DNA from 2 places in the Shewanella algidipiscicola genome. Region 2 is predicted to be linked to the other one. Evidence: predicted binding sites of a transcription regulator. Region 2 holds the regulator's gene; the other holds the start of a gene.
The links. Region 2 encodes ArgR, which controls arginine synthesis, uptake and breakdown. Its sites were predicted from a motif close to ANTGAATANNTATTCANT; they were not measured.

Region 1 (8,303 bases), on a different contig from region 2:
TGCTCACAATACTGTTTAAGATCACTGTATGCCTGCTGACGACTAATACTCAGCTCAGTGACTAACTGCTTGTTGGTTATCGAACCTTGCCACCAGGCAAGCAACTCGAGTAATAAAAAGCGTTCACGGGACAAATCCTTTGCCATTGACATCTTCCTCAACAAAATTGACTTCTATAATCAAGAGAACCCAAACAATAGTCAATAAATTATACACTTAACTGTGATGGAGGAATATAAACACTCGTGAGGTTATGTATCGCGACAGAAAGTCTCCCGTTTGCTAAGTACGCGTTTGTATACGGATAGACTAGGTTTAGCCAGACCCTGTGATACAATAGCTTTCAAGGTTATTTCTCCAGTCAATTTAATATAAAACTCTTCAAAAATGATGAAGTGTGGCACTGACCCCAGCCAAGTTTGTGTGGCTATTTTATATTACTGAAAATTAACATAACGCAACGGCATATTTTCGGTCGAACGTAATATATCTTCAACCATCAACATTTTGCGAAACTGATTGTTATAATAAAGAAATTTGAGGCACAACAAATAAATGGCATTACTGATAGACGATAGCTGCATTAACTGCGACATGTGTGAGCCTGAGTGCCCAAACCAAGCGATCACCATGGGCGAGGAGATCTACGAGATAGATCCAGACCTGTGTACCGAATGCGTTGGCCATTATGATAAGCCCACCTGTGTGTCGGTATGCCCTATCGATTGTATCGACCCAGATCCACAACATATTGAGTCTGATGAAGCGCTGTTGCTGAAGTATCACTTGATCACCGGTAAACCGCTAAGCGAGTGATTAACTCACCCCATTAATGACGCAACATTATAAAAAAAAGCGAAGTGTGACACTTCGCCTTTTTATTAACCGCAGGCTGTGCTCAAGTGCGATCTTGCAAACAATGATACAAAAATTGAGCACTTCACTCGCCTATCGTTTGGCTTATCTCAACTTGATTTAGGCTTGAGTTGCCGAAGCTGGCAGGCAGATCTGGATGTTATGCCCAGCGCGCATCGGCTTGACGCTGCAGTTGCTCAAGCAGCGAAGCCAAAGCGGTTAGCCCTTCTCTAGCCAATCTTGGCATAGTGTCAAACTCAATGCTCAATAATAAATTTTTCACCTCAAGTCCCAATTCGGTATCGCCCTCGATAGCCAATTGACGTTGGAAAAATAACGTATCGGGATCTTCTTTGCCGGCGGCAATCAATACCAACTCTTTGCTGCGGCCACTAAATGTCACCTCCGCCTTCGCGGGCGCTCGAACCACAAAGTGTTTATCAAAGCTGACATCAAAACTCAGCTTCATATCAACAATATCGATGTTAACCCAGCGCTGCTGAAGAAAATGCAGCTCATCATCCTCGATTTGCTCCGCCATTAACAAGTTCAACAGCTTTTCTAATACGCGCGCCTTTACGGCAAAAGGCACTATAGTTAACGGCTTGGCCATCACCTGAGGACCAAATTGCAACAGATGTTGAGCGGTATTGGCTAGCACACTTTTTTGCATAGCGTGAATAACTCCTTATGCAAGCGTGATCAACTCGCGTCAACCCCGCTTAATATTAATGATCGATTCGGCTTTCACCCCGAAAGTGAGAGATAATTCAATTTTACCCAGCTTTTATGATCACAAACCTGTTTTACATCAACATATAGGCGGCCATTCCCTTTTACACTGCACACTTTTTAAGAAAGAGGCAGTTATGGAGCTCTTATGCCCTGCGGGGAACTTAGCCGCATTGAAAGTAGCACTCAATGCGGGTGCCGATGCGATTTATGTAGGCCTTAAAGATGACACCAATGCGCGCTCGTTTGCCGGCTTAAACTTTACCCCCAAGAAACTGGTGCAGGCGGTGCAATACACTCATAGCTTGGGAAAAAAGTTATTTTTGACCATCAATACGTTTCCTCAACCGGGGGAAGAACAGCGTTGGTATCAGGCTATCGATATCGCCGCCGATCTTGGCGTCGATGCCTTAATTGTCGCCGATTTATCGCTACTCGATTACGCCCATAGCCGCTATCCTCACCTGCCACTGCACTTATCGGTGCAAGCCAGCGCCACCAATCTTGGCGCCTTAAGCCTCTATAAACGCGAGTTTAATATTGAGCGAGCCGTGTTACCACGAGTGTTATCGATGAAACAGGTACGCGACCTTGCTAAGGTGACGCCAGTAGATCTGGAGGTGTTTGCCTTTGGTAGCTTGTGCATCATGGCCGAAGGGCGTTGCCACCTTTCCTCCTATGTTACTGGACAATCGCCCAACACTGGTGGCTCCTGCTCACCTGCTAACGCGGTGCGCTGGCAAGAGGTTGGTGATCAACGCTTAACGCGCCTAAACGAAGTGCTTATTGATAAGTCCAATATTAACGAACAGATGGGCTACCCCGTGGTGTGTAAGGGGCGTTATATCACTGCAGAAAACAAGCAAGCGAGCCATCTCTTAGAATCGCCCACCAGCCTTAATACCCTCAGTTTATTGCCAGAGCTGGCAAAGGCGAACGTGGCCTCTCTTAAAATCGAGGGGCGCCAACGTAGTCCTGCCTATGTAGAGCAAGTCACTCGCGTTTGGCGTCAGGCTATCGACACCTTTTTACATCATCCCGAGGCCTATACGACCCAAGCTCAGTGGGACAAGGCGTTAGCCAAGGTCTCCGAAGGTCAGGTTACGACACTTGGAGCCTATGAGCGCACTTGGCAGTAGCCAATAACAGGAGCACATATGAACATATCTTTAGGCCCTATTCAATATTGCTGGTCAAAGGCGCAGGTCAGCGCGTTTTATCAACAAGCAGCCAGTAGCGACATAGAACTGATCTATTTAGGTGAAACCGTCTGTAGCCGTCGCCGCCAACTGAAATTTAGCGACTACCTTGAGCTAGCTCAGATGCTCAGGGCATCGGGTAAACAGGTGGTACTCTCTACCCTGGCGCTGATTGAAGCCCAATCGGAATTTACAGCTTTAAAACAGCAAATCGATAATGGTGAGTTTATGGTTGAAGCCAACGATATGGGCGCCGTCGAGGTAGCGAAATCACTCGGACTACCTTTTATCTGCGGGCCAAGTATTAACAACTATAATGCGGCAAGTTTGCAGAAATTAGCCGCGTGGGGAATGCAACGATTTGTTATGCCACTGGAGCTATCGAAGCACTGGCTCGAACGAGTATTAACCGACTTGGCCCCAAGGCAGATAGAGGTGGAAGTCTTTGGTCATGGCTACATGCCACTGGCACACTCGGCACGCTGTTTTACCGCGCGCCAACAGGGATTAACTAAAGACAGCTGCCAAACCATCTGTATTGACTATCCGCAAGGTGTATTGGCGCAAACCCAAGAGTCGCAGCCACTGCTGCGACTTAATGGCATTCAAACTCAATCGGCCAGTTATATTGACTTAAGTGACCAACAACGAGTGATGCAGCATTTAGGGGTCGACTATTTTAGGGTTTCCCCCAGTAGCTTGGCCTCGATTGACTTAGCTAATAACTTAACCAAAAGCTTAGCCAAAAACTTGGCCACCAAGGGAGACTCTGTTGTGAGCCAAGATAACGGCAGTGAAACCAACTTAGCCTGTAATGGATACTGGTTTGGCCAAGCGGGATTTGAACAAGGGCGCTAGTCACGCATAGGGCGTTGTGTCCACACCAAGGCCGCACTCCAACCAAGAAACAGCAGTAACGCTAACCACTCAAGGATGGCGGGCCACCAAAATTCAGGGCGTGGCTCGATCATCATCATCCCATGGTAAAATGCTTGGCCACTATTAATTAAGCTGCTATCAACTTGTGCAAGGAAAACAAACAAGCCAAATACGGCGATACACAGCAGGCTCAATACACTGCTGCCTTGATAAGCAAAACGCTTAGGGGGATTTCCCGCCAATCTTGCGCCCTGCCATAAATAACCTAAGTAACAACCGATACTCAACAGTGAAAAATAAAAGAAATATTCAATGCCTAAGGTGTGTAAGTGATACACATTGATGGGAAATAACCCCGTGATAGCCAGAGAGAGCATGGCTAAAATCAGCAATAACAAGCAGGGATACAGCAATGGACGGTCGCAACGTTGCAGTGAAAATAAACAAAATAACACCAAACTCAAGCTACCAAAAAACAGCCCACCATTAAACACTACCGCTAATTGAGAATGACCATATTGGCCCAGTTCACTTAATGAAAAATTAAAAAAACTAAAACCATTACCGTTAAAGTCATTAAATCCCAACGACGCCACAAGTAAGCTAAGTACATGTAGAATAATGCCCAGCATGCCAAATCTAAATCCCAGTACTGATAGTTTTCGCTGTGATGAATTCATAGTCTGTTGATAATGCAATGCTGTCGTCCTACTAGGTTATATGGAATTGAAATTTTTTGCCGAGCTTTGACGCATATTTTCATTAACAACCTTAGCAACATTACCACAACAACCATGACGACACTTTATAACCTTAATCGCCGCAACAACACGAATAACCTTATAAAATCGAGGGTAAACGAATATACGTGACATCATCATCGAGTCAATACTTTTTATTAGAGTAAGATCAAAATCTTAGCATTTACTTTACGCGCCACATCTCACTACAAATAGTTTTGTGAGATAGCTAACAAATTAGTGATATGCCTGTTAGAATGCCAATGAATTTTTTATTACGCCACCAACCACTTACCAGATAATCGACTAAAAAAAAGACTGGAGATGGCGACTTGATGAAGACCTCCCTTACATGACAACATCTAAACATCATCAGCCCTCGGCATCCACACGAGAGGTTAAGCTTAATGATAATGACGAGCTCATTTCGAGCACTGATCCCCGTGGAATGATCACCTATGTTAATCAAGCCTTCATTAACATATCCGGCTACAATGAATCTGAGTTACTGGGCCAGCATCACAACATGGTGCGCCATCCCGATATGCCCGCGGCGGCATTTGCCGATCTTTGGCAAAAATTAAAAGCCGGTCAATCGTGGCGTGGAATGGTAAAAAATCGTTGTAAAGATGGTTCATTTTATTGGGTCGATGCCTTTGTATCACCTATGTATGAGCAAGGTAAACTCATTGGTTATCAGTCTGTACGAGTTAAACCCGATGCCCAAAAAATCAACAATGCGCAGACCTTATATCGACAAATAAACCAAGGTAAAACGATAAAAGATCCACTGTCATTAATGCAAAAGCGCATCATCTCAGCAGTCGTGACTACCCTAGGCCTCGCATTAGCCGGTTATATTTTAGGTTGGCAGACGATTTTAGTTGGATTGACACTAATCGGCTTGAATTTAGTCATTTTTTACGATGAGGCCTTTAGGATCCCTACCCAGTTAATGGCGATGAAACAAGAGTATGACTCTATCAGTCGCTTTGTCTATTGCGGTAAAGACTCCTCCTCCTTGCTTAAATTCCAGATATTAATGAAAGATGCCAAGATGCAAGGGGTATTGGGGAAAAACCAGGATAGCGCCGATAAGATCACCGATATCACGAATCAACTGATTGTTGCAGTTAACCAAACCCACAGCGGTATCGATAAAGAACATCAAGAAATTGAGCAGATGGCCAGCGCCATGGAGGAGATGGGAGCAACACTCAATGAAGTGGTGAGTAATATCCAATCGACATCAAATCATATCGACGACACTTACCAAGTTTGTCACGATAACCGTAACAAAATGCAGCAAAACAGCCAAGATATCGACTCGCTCACCCAGAACGTTACCCATGTGGCACAAAATACGCAGCTGTTACACCAAGAAGCCCAACAGGTGGCCAATGCCATGGGGGAAATTGATGCTATCGCCGAGCAAACCAATTTACTCGCACTCAATGCCGCTATCGAAGCCGCGAGAGCGGGCGAGCAGGGACGCGGCTTTGCTGTGGTGGCCGACGAAGTTAGGGCACTGTCGAGCCGCACTAAGGTATCCACCACCAGCATATCGCAAAGCGTCGACAAGATGTTTAAGATGCTCAGCGACTGGAGCGAAGAGATGCGCCAAAGCCAACGCTTGGCAGAACACTGCGCCCAGCAAACAGAGTCTTCGGCGATAAAACTCGATGAGCTCTACACATCAATCAGCAGTATCCATGAATTTGCCCAGCACAATGCCGTCGCGGCTCAACAACAGATGCAAGTGGTACAAGAACTTAATCAAGGAATTAACCAGATCACTCTGGCATCGAATAATAATTTAGATGCGTTAACCAGCGTTGAAGACTCAATTTCTGAACTAAAAATTAACGCGGATAAAGCCAAGAGCTTAAGGCAAACCTTCGGGTAACCTAAGGTCGACAATGGACATGCGCTTGTGTACTGGCATCTGGTTTGATGCATTACAAATGTCAATAACAAGCAAATCTAGATTGAGCCGCAGGCCCTGCCACGGCTCAATCTATTTGGCCTATGCCACTGTGCTTCGCCACATGCCTCTCCCCTAATCTACCACTTAACTCGATACAGACTCCGGATCTACCCAATGCTGCAATCAGGTCATATATGCCCGCGGCTAATCGTCCGGTAAAAGCGGCAGACTGATTGACTCGCTCAGCCTCCGATTAGTGGGGAAACCAGATCCAGCACAAGCCTGCATTTCTCCCACACGCTAACACTAGGCGCGACTTATAACACTTTTCGTAGCGCAAGCGATATAAAACCAAGCGATAACATCACTTTAATCATTATTTAACCAAAAAGTACATGGTGCAAATACGACTTTTTTGAGTACAATATAAATAGTCATAAAGTGCAAATAACTATGCTACAGCAGTTAGTCACAAGATTGCGCATTAAATGGTTTTACATCACTGGACTTAGGCGGTAATCTCCGTCGATTAGATGAATGGATATTCATTATAAATTACATTATGGATTCAATATTTAATTCTTGCCGTTGTACAGACAGCGTAATTTAAGGCAAAAAAGTGGCTAAAAAACAAAAAACTAACATAAAAACGTTACTTACATTTCTCATCCCTTCGCTGATCGGCTTGTTACTGTTTATGACACCGATTAGCTATCAAGATGCGATCACCATTCCTATCGCTATCGTATCAAAAGGATTACAAAGCTTATTAGGCGATGCCCTAACTGGCATAGTGACCTTTATCGTGGTCATTACCGCTATCGCGACGCTCATCTGCAAATTGCTCAAACCTAATGTTTTAAAACAGCATCACTTTATCAATGCATTACTTAACGTAAACCCTATGTGGGCTATCGTTCGCATCATTGGTGCAGTCTTCATTGTATTGACCTACATGGGCATAGGTCCTGAAGCTATCCGCTCAGGGAATACAGGCGCCTTAGTACTGAATGACCTGCTACCCGTATTATTTTGCGTATTTATTTTTGCCGGCATGTTATTGCCTTTACTACTTAACTTCGGCTTACTGGAGCTATTTGGCACCTTATTAACCAAAATTATGCGCCCCGTATTTAACTTGCCAGGTCGCAGCGCCATTGATTGTATGGCCTCTTGGCTTGGCGATGGCAGTGTCGGCATTTTAATGACCAGTAAACAATATGAAGCCCGCCTTTATACTCAACGCGAAGCGGCTGTGATCGGCACCACCTTCTCGGCGGTTTCAATCACCTTCTCTTTAGTGGTAATTTCTCAAGTAAAATTAGAGCATCTGTTTGCACCATTTTACTTAACCGTATGTTTGGCTGGTATTGTCGCGGCGGTTATCGTGCCTAAATTGCCACCACTGAGTTGGAAAAAAGATCACTATATTGACGATACACCACGTCATCCTGACGATGAAGTCGTGCCACACGGTAAGGGCGTTTTCGCTTGGAGTTTTGAGCAAGCGATGGCTAAAGCGGCACATGCGCAAGGCGTATCGCACACCCTAAAAGATGGCCTAAAAAATGTCATCGATATGGTATTTGGCGTGCTCCCTGTTGTCATGGCTATCGGGACAATCGCATTGATGATCGCCGAATATACACCGCTGTTCGACTACCTTGGCATGCCATTTATCCCACTGCTAGAGTTACTGCAAATTCCAGAAGCAGGCGAGGCGTCTAAAACCATTATGGTTGGCTTTGCGGATATGTTTATCCCCTCGATTTTAGCCAGTTCAATCGAATCTGACATGACACGTTTTATTATCGCCGCCCTGTCGGTCACCCAGCTTATCTATATGAGTGAAGTGGGCGCCTTGTTGATAGGCAGTAAGATCCCGGTCAACATTGTCGAGTTGTTTGTGGTGTTTATTTTAAGAACACTGGTTACCCTGCCTGTTATTGCCGGTGTTGCACATCTTATCTT
Region 2 (8,303 bases):
TTTACGTAAACGGTTTTTATCATCCGCGTGCACGTAATTACAAATGTTTGCAACAAGTTGATCGTTGGCTTTTACTGGCACAGCATAAGATGAGGCCACTAACATCACAGCAATCGTCGTAGGTAACAGACGCATTGGGTACTCCTATAATATTTATTATTTTTTCAATAGCATAAATGGTAACAATTACGCTAAAGACTACTCAGGATAGCACCCACAACTTAACATTTTTTTACCAAGTTGATAAAGCAATACTCTAAACCTTTCTCATTCGTATGCGCTTCATTGGTCACTCGTTCCCACGACCCATCATTCCAATCAGGAAAAAACGTATCGCCTTCAACATCAAGATTAATTTCAGTCAAATAGAGTTTATCGGCTCTAGGCAGTAGCGCCTGATACAACTGACCACCACCAATGACAACAAGCTCATCGCACTCACCAGCCGCTTGCAGCGCAGTCTCAAATGAAGTGACACAAGTGACCCCCTCTATGGTGAGACCGGCCTGACGGCTAATGACAATGTTGTGACGCCCCGGTAACGGACGACCAATAGATTCGTAGGTCTTACGCCCCATCACCACTGGTTTACCTAAGGTCATAGCCTTAAAATGGCGCAGATCTTCAGGCAGATGCCATGGCATCTGATTATCTTTCCCAATGACGCGGTTATTGGCCATCGCGGCAATCATAGCAATTTTCATAGTAGCTCCAACGGTCTAGGCCGCTTCAATTAGAACAGATTAAATCAACAGAGTTAAATGACAGGACGAGTGCGAAAATAGAGCAGACTGGGCATCGCCAAGCCAACCGACAGCGCCCCCAATATAAATACCGTTTTTAACCCATTGCTGATCACTTCAGCAGTCAGTTCGGGGCTCACCTGCGACTGGGCAGACAGTTGTACTAACGCAATGACGGTATTGTAGGCATAAGTCCCGGGGATCATAGGTATGATAGCCGCTACTGCATACATTAAAGGCGGTGCGAGATGACGTTTGGCAAAGCTAATCGTCAATACGCCGACCAATGCAGCCGCCACGAACGTGGCCCATTCAATAGGCAAGTTAATATGTAATAGCAAGGTTCTGACGCTGTGGCCCGTTGCGCCGGCTAACGCACAATAAGGTAAAAAGCGTTTAGGCACATTAAATACCATGGCAAATCCTACCGCGGGTATCGATGAAAATAACGCATCGTTTGCCAATTTGAGTAAGAGTTCTATCACAGGAATAACCCACCTAACTGCATCGCGATAGTAATACCAATCACCGAGGAGACCGTCAGTAAAGTGGCGTGGCCCCAACGCGAGATCCCCACGTTAAGGTGTCCCTTAACCATATCTGAAATCGCATTAATCATCGGAAAGCCCGGCACCAACATCAATACACTCGCAGCCATAGGTAACTTGGGTGTATTGGTGAGATCAAAGTGATAGCCCATTTGCGCCACTAAGGTTGTCACAAAAGCCGTGACGGCAAAGTTCACCAATAAATTGAAATGGCGCTTGGCAATGGCTAAGCGCACAAACATCCCCAGCGAAGCGGCCAATATAGTGATGATTATCGCTACCATATCGCCACCAAATAGGTGACAAAAACTACCGCAGGATAAGCCAATCATGGGGATTAAATAGCGCTTAGGGTAGCTTTTAGGTCGTATACGAGACACGCGCTTACGCACTTCATTTAAGCCGTATATGCCTTTCTCTGTTAATAGACAGATGCGCTGTAGTTCACAGATAATGGTCATATTAATGCCATGTTCGCGAATTCGACGCGTGGTGGTAATACACCTTCCATGCACTAAGCTGGTTAGCACGAGGGAATTAGAGGAGATAGAGATTTCAACACTGGCCAAACCTAATGCCAAACCAAGGCGCTGGCTGATCTCTTCAATGAGTTCAGATTCAGCACCATAGGCTAGCAAAAGTTGGGCAACCCGGACAACTTGCCGAGTAATATCATTTTGAGTATCTGCGTACACGTGGTTCTCAGAATGAAAGTAATAATAAGCTAAGCTTATCTTTGATAGATGATCTCAACATCATAATCATCATCGTCAAAGTCATCATCATCCAAATCATCGCCATCATAATCTTCGTTGACAACATCTTGAGTCTGTTGATGATAATTATCCCACTTGAATTCAACTTCAGCATCAGGATCCGCTTCAACCTCTTCAGGTAGCGCAGCAATAAAGTCCATCAACTTCAAGCTAAGTTCTTGGGTACCTTCGCGGTTATACGCAGAGATAGTAAAGACTTCGCCTTTCCAATCTAACTCTTTAACAATTCGCTCTACGCGCTCTTGAATTTCTTCTTCAAGAAGCAGATCAGTCTTGTTAAACACTAACCAACGTGGCTTACTCGCCAGTAATGGAGAATGCTTTTCAAGCTCGGCGACAATAGCACGGGCTGAATCAACAGGGTCGCTGCCATCGATAGGATCAATATCCAAAATGTGCAGTAATACTCGGCAACGCTCAAGGTGCTTCAAGAAGCGGATCCCCAAACCGGCCCCTTCTGCAGCGCCCTCAATTAAGCCGGGGATATCAGCAATCACAAAACTTTGCCCATGACGTGGTGTCACCACACCAAGGTTAGGCACTAAAGTAGTAAATGGATAATCAGCGACTTTAGGCTTAGCACGAGACACGGCACGAATAAAGGTTGATTTACCCGCATTTGGCATACCCAATAAGCCTACATCGGCGAGTAGCATCAGCTCTAGGCGTAAGCTACGTACTTCACCTGGCGTACCAAGAGTCTTCTGTCTTGGCGCACGGTTAGTACTGCTCTTAAAACGCGTATTACCTAGGCCATGGAAGCCCCCTTTTGCCACCAGCAATTTTTGCCCATGGGTCTTGAGATCACCTAATGCCTCTTGGGTCTCTTCATCAATGGCGCGCGTCCCGACAGGCACCTTAAGGATAAGGTCTTGACCACTGTGGCCAGTACAATCACGACCGCGACCATTTTTACCGCGCTCGGCAAAATGAAAGCGCTCAAAACGGTAGTCGATCAGGGTATTAAGGTTTTCATCTGCTTGCAGATAAACACTACCACCATCACCACCATCACCACCGTCGGGGCCACCATCAGGCACATATTTTTCACGTCTAAAACTAACGCAACCACTACCACCATCACCAGCTTCAACTCTGATCACAGCTTCATCGACAAACTTCATACCAACTCCAGGCACCACACAATAGACCGATTATACTGCCAATCTAATCGTACCGCCAAAAAACAATTTCTATATTGAACTTCAAACAAGATACACAGGTTTGAAGCAGCAATGTGTTACTGGTGCTGGAGCAACGTAACCGGCTCATTTCACCAGATTTATAAACAATAAAGCCCTACCAGAGGCAGGGCTTTATAAACTATCTTAGGTGGACTAAGAGTTAAGCTTCGATGCTAATGAACTTACGGTTATTAGGACCTTTAACTTCAAACTTAACTTTACCATCAGTTAGTGCAAATAGAGTATGGTCACGACCAATACCTACGTTAACACCTGCGTGGAATTTAGTACCACGTTGACGAACAATGATGTTACCAGCAAGAACTGATTCACCACCGAAACGCTTAACACCAAGACGTTTACTTTCTGAATCGCGGCCGTTACGAGTAGAACCGCCAGCTTTTTTATGTGCCATGAGTTAGACTCCTATTAAGCGTTGATAGCAGTAATTTTAACTTCGGTGAACCACTGACGGTGGCCCATCTTCTTATCGTGGTGCTTACGACGACGGAACTTAACGATAGTTACCTTTTCGCCACGGCCATGGCTGACAACTTCAGCAACAACCTTACCACCTTCAACTAAAGGTGCACCAACGTGTACAGTTTCACCATCAGCAACCAAAAGAACTTGGTCAAATTCGATAGTTTCGCCTGTAGCGACTTCTAATTTTTCTAGACGAACTGTATGGCCTTCAGCAACACGGTGCTGCTTACCACCACTTTGAAAAACAGCGTACATAGCTATTTTACTCCGATATTTCAAGCACGCAGACCTTTTAATGTTAGGCTGGGCGCTATAAAAGCTTTAATGACAATGGTCGCGGAGTTTACGCTAAGTTGATTAGGCTGACAAGCCCTAATTCACTTTGATCAAAAAAAGATCGGAATTACTCTCACATTAGTCTTCTAATAATGTCTTATTCAACATTTTTAGGTAGAATCTCAATACTATAACATTTTTGCCTTAATTTGGGCTGCCTGAATTACAAAATACCACTAGAAGTAGAGCCTAATATGGATTTGAACGCCATTCGTCAGCTGGCTGATGCTGATATGAAAGCCGTCGACCAACTGATCTATAAACAGTTGGAGTCAGATGTAGCCCTAATAAACCAACTTGGATTCTATATTATCAATGGCGGGGGCAAGAGAATGCGCCCGCTGCTGTCCATTCTGGCCGCCCGCGCGATTGCCTATGAGGGTAAAGCTCATATCAAGCTTGCGGCAATTGTCGAATTTATTCATACCGCTTCATTACTGCATGATGACGTGGTGGATGAGTCAATGCTAAGGCGTGGTCGAGAGACAGCTAATGCGCTTTTTGGCAACAGTGCGAGCGTGTTAGTCGGCGATTTTTTATATACTCGCTCGTTTCAAATGATGACCGAGCTAGGCAGCATGCAAGTGTTAGAAGTGCTGGCCGATGCTACCAACGTGTTAGCCGAAGGCGAAGTGTTACAGCTAATGAACTGTAACGACCCTGATACCACGGAAGAAAGCTACATGCGTGTCATCTACTGCAAAACAGCTAAATTGTTTGAAGCTGCGACCCGTTTAGCCGGGGTATTAGCCGATAGCAGTATTGAGGTGCAAACCGCATTAGCTGATTATGGTAAATTTTTGGGCACGGCATTCCAGCTCACCGATGATTTATTAGACTACACAGCCGAAACTGAAGAGCTAGGTAAGAATATTGGGGATGATTTGGCCGAAGGCAAGCCAACGTTACCACTTATCTATGCCATAGCGAATGGTACCGACGAAGAGCGAGCTTTAATTCGTCAAGCGATTGAGCAAGGTGATGGTTCAGGTCATATTGAGACGATTCTCAATGCGCTCAACCAATGTGGTGCTCTCAAATATACGGAACAAAGAGCGCTAGAAGAAGCTGATAAGGCCATTAGCGCCTTAGAAATACTCCCTGAGAGTGACTACAAGCAAGCGCTAATATCGCTCGCTAAAATCGCCGTAGCGCGTAATCACTAATACGACCTTAGTGATAATAAAAAATGGAGCCTGACGGCTCCATTTTTTTATCAACTTAGTACTTACTTAACAAATAGTACTTACTTAACAAACTCAACACCTAGCTTGATATCAGCTTTTAAGGTATCTAGCATGGCATCACGCGCATTAGCTTCAAACTCACTTACTTCACCGTAAGCCAGCACTTGCTCAACGCCGTTCTTACCTAGTAGAATTGGTTGGGCGAAAAACGCTGCATGCTCGCTGCCACCATCAACATAAGCACATTCAACAACATTCGCTTCACCTTGCAGACCACGAACCAATGAAAGACCAAAACGACACGCCGCCTGCCCCATAGAAAGTGTTGCACTACCGCCACCGGCTTTAGCTTCAACCACTTCGGTACCCGCGTTTTGAATACGTGTAGTCAAAGCAGCCACTTCTTCATCGCTAAAGGTCACGCCTTCAACTTGAGACAACAGAGGAAGAATAGTAACACCGCTGTGGCCACCAATAACATTCACTTTCACATCAGCCACATCTAACCCTTTGGCTTCGGCCACGAAGGTTTCAGAGCGGATAACATCAAGAGTGGTTACACCAAACAAACGATTCTTATCATATACGCCTGCCGTTTTTAATACTTCAGCAGCAATAGCCACAGTCGTGTTAACTGGGTTAGTAATAATACCGATAAGCGCTTTAGGACAAGTTACTGCACACTTTTCAACGAGGTTTCTAACGATCCCCGCATTGATGTTAAATAGATCTGAGCGATCCATACCAGGCTTACGCGCAACACCTGCAGAAATTAGCACCACATCAGCACCTTCTAGTGCTGGTGTTGGGTCTTCGCCCGCGAACCCTTTGACTTCAACCGCTGTAGGGATGTGGCTTAAGTCAACCGCAACACCAGGGGTCACTGGCGCGATATCGTAAAGGGATAATTTAGAGCCGGCAGGCAATTGAGTTTTAAGTAGTAGAGCAAGAGCCTGGCCAATACCACCAGCGGCACCAAGTACAGCAACTTTCATAGTTATCTCCGTTAATTCTTGGTTATTATGTGACATAGATCTAAATTCACAGATGGCGCAACATTACTGCAATCACATCAATAATTCAATTATCCCTTAGTCGTGTAGCAAGATATTTTATAAATAACCCAAAAAGTGCATGTATTAACGGTTAGTCGATGAGGGGTTGGCTTAACTCACTTAGATTAGATACAACCGCTACATTCATCATTAATCATGCCAAATGAAAAGGATACCTAAGTAAGCGGTAGTTTCGATATTTACACGATCTTCCACAATAGTGAATGAATGTTTATTCATTCACTTCGAGTAAGACTTGACTTGCTTTGCATAGCTATTCACAATGAGCCAATTTTACGAATACAAGATGCCAAATTCATGCAAGCCAATAAAAACCAAGAAGAACTCGTCAAGACCTTTAAGGCTATCTTAAAAGAGGAACGCTTTGGCTCTCAGAGCGAAATCGTCAATGCGCTTCAAGCCGAAGGTTATAACAATATTAACCAATCAAAAGTATCGCGCATGCTAAGTAAGTTTGGTGCGGTGCGTACACGCAATGCTAAACAAGAGATGGTTTACTGCCTCCCTGCAGAGCTAGGTGTGCCTACGGCTGGCAGCCCATTGAAAAACCTCGTATTGGATGTCGACCATAATCAATCTATGATTGTGGTAAGAACCAGCCCAGGAGCTGCACAGTTAATCGCTAGACTGCTGGATTCTATAGGTAAACCAGAGGGAATATTGGGCACCATTGCTGGTGATGATACGATTTTCATCTGCCCGTCGAATATTCAAGAGGTCGGTAAAACGTTCAACACGATCAAGTCATTATTTAACTATACCGATTAAAGTGTTTTATAGCACACTAGGTCAAGGAATCGATAGTCTCTATTGTAGCGGTTAAATGACAAATTCTGGATCAAGACTAATTACGATTTACTAAAAATAGGCGCCAATGGCGTCTTTTTTATGCCAAAAAAATGGCTCCAATTTAGCCATTAATGCTCAATCAAAGCCTGTGTCACTGAAAATCATATAAAAATGCCGATAAGAGAAACTTATCGGCATTTAATTAGCATGCAAGATCTTATCGCTTTTGACGCTTAACCAGCCTGCCAAAAAGGCTTGGTTAAGCCCATTCAGGCGAATTTTATTGCAGCCCGCTTTTGATGGCTACTGATTTTACGCCAGTGTAATGACCACGCGGAAAAAAAAGAGTCCAAAGACTTGGCCGACTGTGATTAATCAATGGCGCAACGACAATAGGTTGCCGCTATTCACTCGTCGCTTTCGGCAGCTGCATTTTGCATAAAATCTAGCGAAGGAGCAAAAAACGCCGATCCCGTCAGCGCTTGAGTAAAGTGCATTAAGTGATCATGATTACCAGCTCCATCACCGTGGATCATGCTGTGGAGCATCTTTTCAAAATGCTCTGAATTACGGCACAATGAGATAAACATCAACCCCTGCTCTTTCATTGAGCCATAAGGCATACTCTGCCGTAAGATCTCCATCGAACGTCCTTGGCTATCTTTTAGGTTAACCCGCTTAATGTGGCTGGTAAGAGGCTTATCCTGCGAGGCATACTCGATATTATCGATTTTAGTCCTACCTATGATATCTTCTTGTTTTTTCTGAGGAAGTCGATTCCATTTGCTCAAATTGTGCGCGTATTTTTGTACATGAACATAACTACCGGAACGGAAGATTGCATCTTCATCGCCAACTAAGGCGACCTCTTGGCGATGACGTCCTTTAGGATTTTCAGTACCGTCGACAAAACCGGTGAGATCGCGCGCATCCATAAACTGAAAACCGCGCTCTTCATCAACCAGCTCGACTAAACCTTCAAACATTTGGCACACTTCATTAGCAACCAAGTGCAAGATGTCATAACGATCGCATCTCAGATGAATAAAGAGATCATACTCATGTGCAGGAGCATCTCGATTATCGGCATTCATCGCCGGAAACGGTTTCAATTGAGCTGGACGAGACAGGGGATACAAGCTGTCCCAGTAATTAGCACCAATCGCGACAAAACCATT

Region 1: DN599_RS13925 (YjiH family protein) is a predicted target of ArgR. The motif match lies at 6,865-6,882, and genes of this name have one in related genera.

Annotation. Positions count from the first base shown of each region.
Region 1 covers NZ_OXJV01000018.1:2,108-10,410, forward strand. Annotated here, with positions in the region: gene DN599_RS13890 (BrxR family helix-turn-helix transcriptional regulator) at 1-146, opposite strand, end outside; gene DN599_RS13895 (YfhL family 4Fe-4S dicluster ferredoxin) at 556-816, shown strand; gene ubiT (ubiquinone anaerobic biosynthesis accessory factor UbiT) at 1,016-1,528, opposite strand; gene ubiU (ubiquinone anaerobic biosynthesis protein UbiU) at 1,725-2,726, shown strand; gene DN599_RS13910 (U32 family peptidase) at 2,745-3,644, shown strand; gene DN599_RS13915 (DUF998 domain-containing protein) at 3,641-4,345, opposite strand; gene DN599_RS13920 (methyl-accepting chemotaxis protein) at 4,758-6,311, shown strand; gene DN599_RS13925 (YjiH family protein) at 7,030-8,303, shown strand, end outside.
Region 2 covers NZ_OXJV01000001.1:429,456-437,758, reverse strand. Annotated here, with positions in the region: gene DN599_RS01930 (DUF3718 domain-containing protein) at 1-135, opposite strand, end outside; gene folA (type 3 dihydrofolate reductase) at 222-704, opposite strand; gene DN599_RS01920 (threonine/serine exporter family protein) at 758-1,228, opposite strand; gene DN599_RS01915 (threonine/serine exporter family protein) at 1,225-1,986, opposite strand; gene cgtA (Obg family GTPase CgtA) at 2,022-3,191, opposite strand; gene rpmA (50S ribosomal protein L27) at 3,412-3,666, opposite strand; gene rplU (50S ribosomal protein L21) at 3,681-3,992, opposite strand; gene ispB (octaprenyl diphosphate synthase) at 4,268-5,239, shown strand; gene mdh (malate dehydrogenase) at 5,320-6,255, opposite strand; gene argR (transcriptional regulator ArgR) at 6,634-7,104, shown strand; gene DN599_RS01880 (Dyp-type peroxidase) at 7,533-8,303, opposite strand, start outside.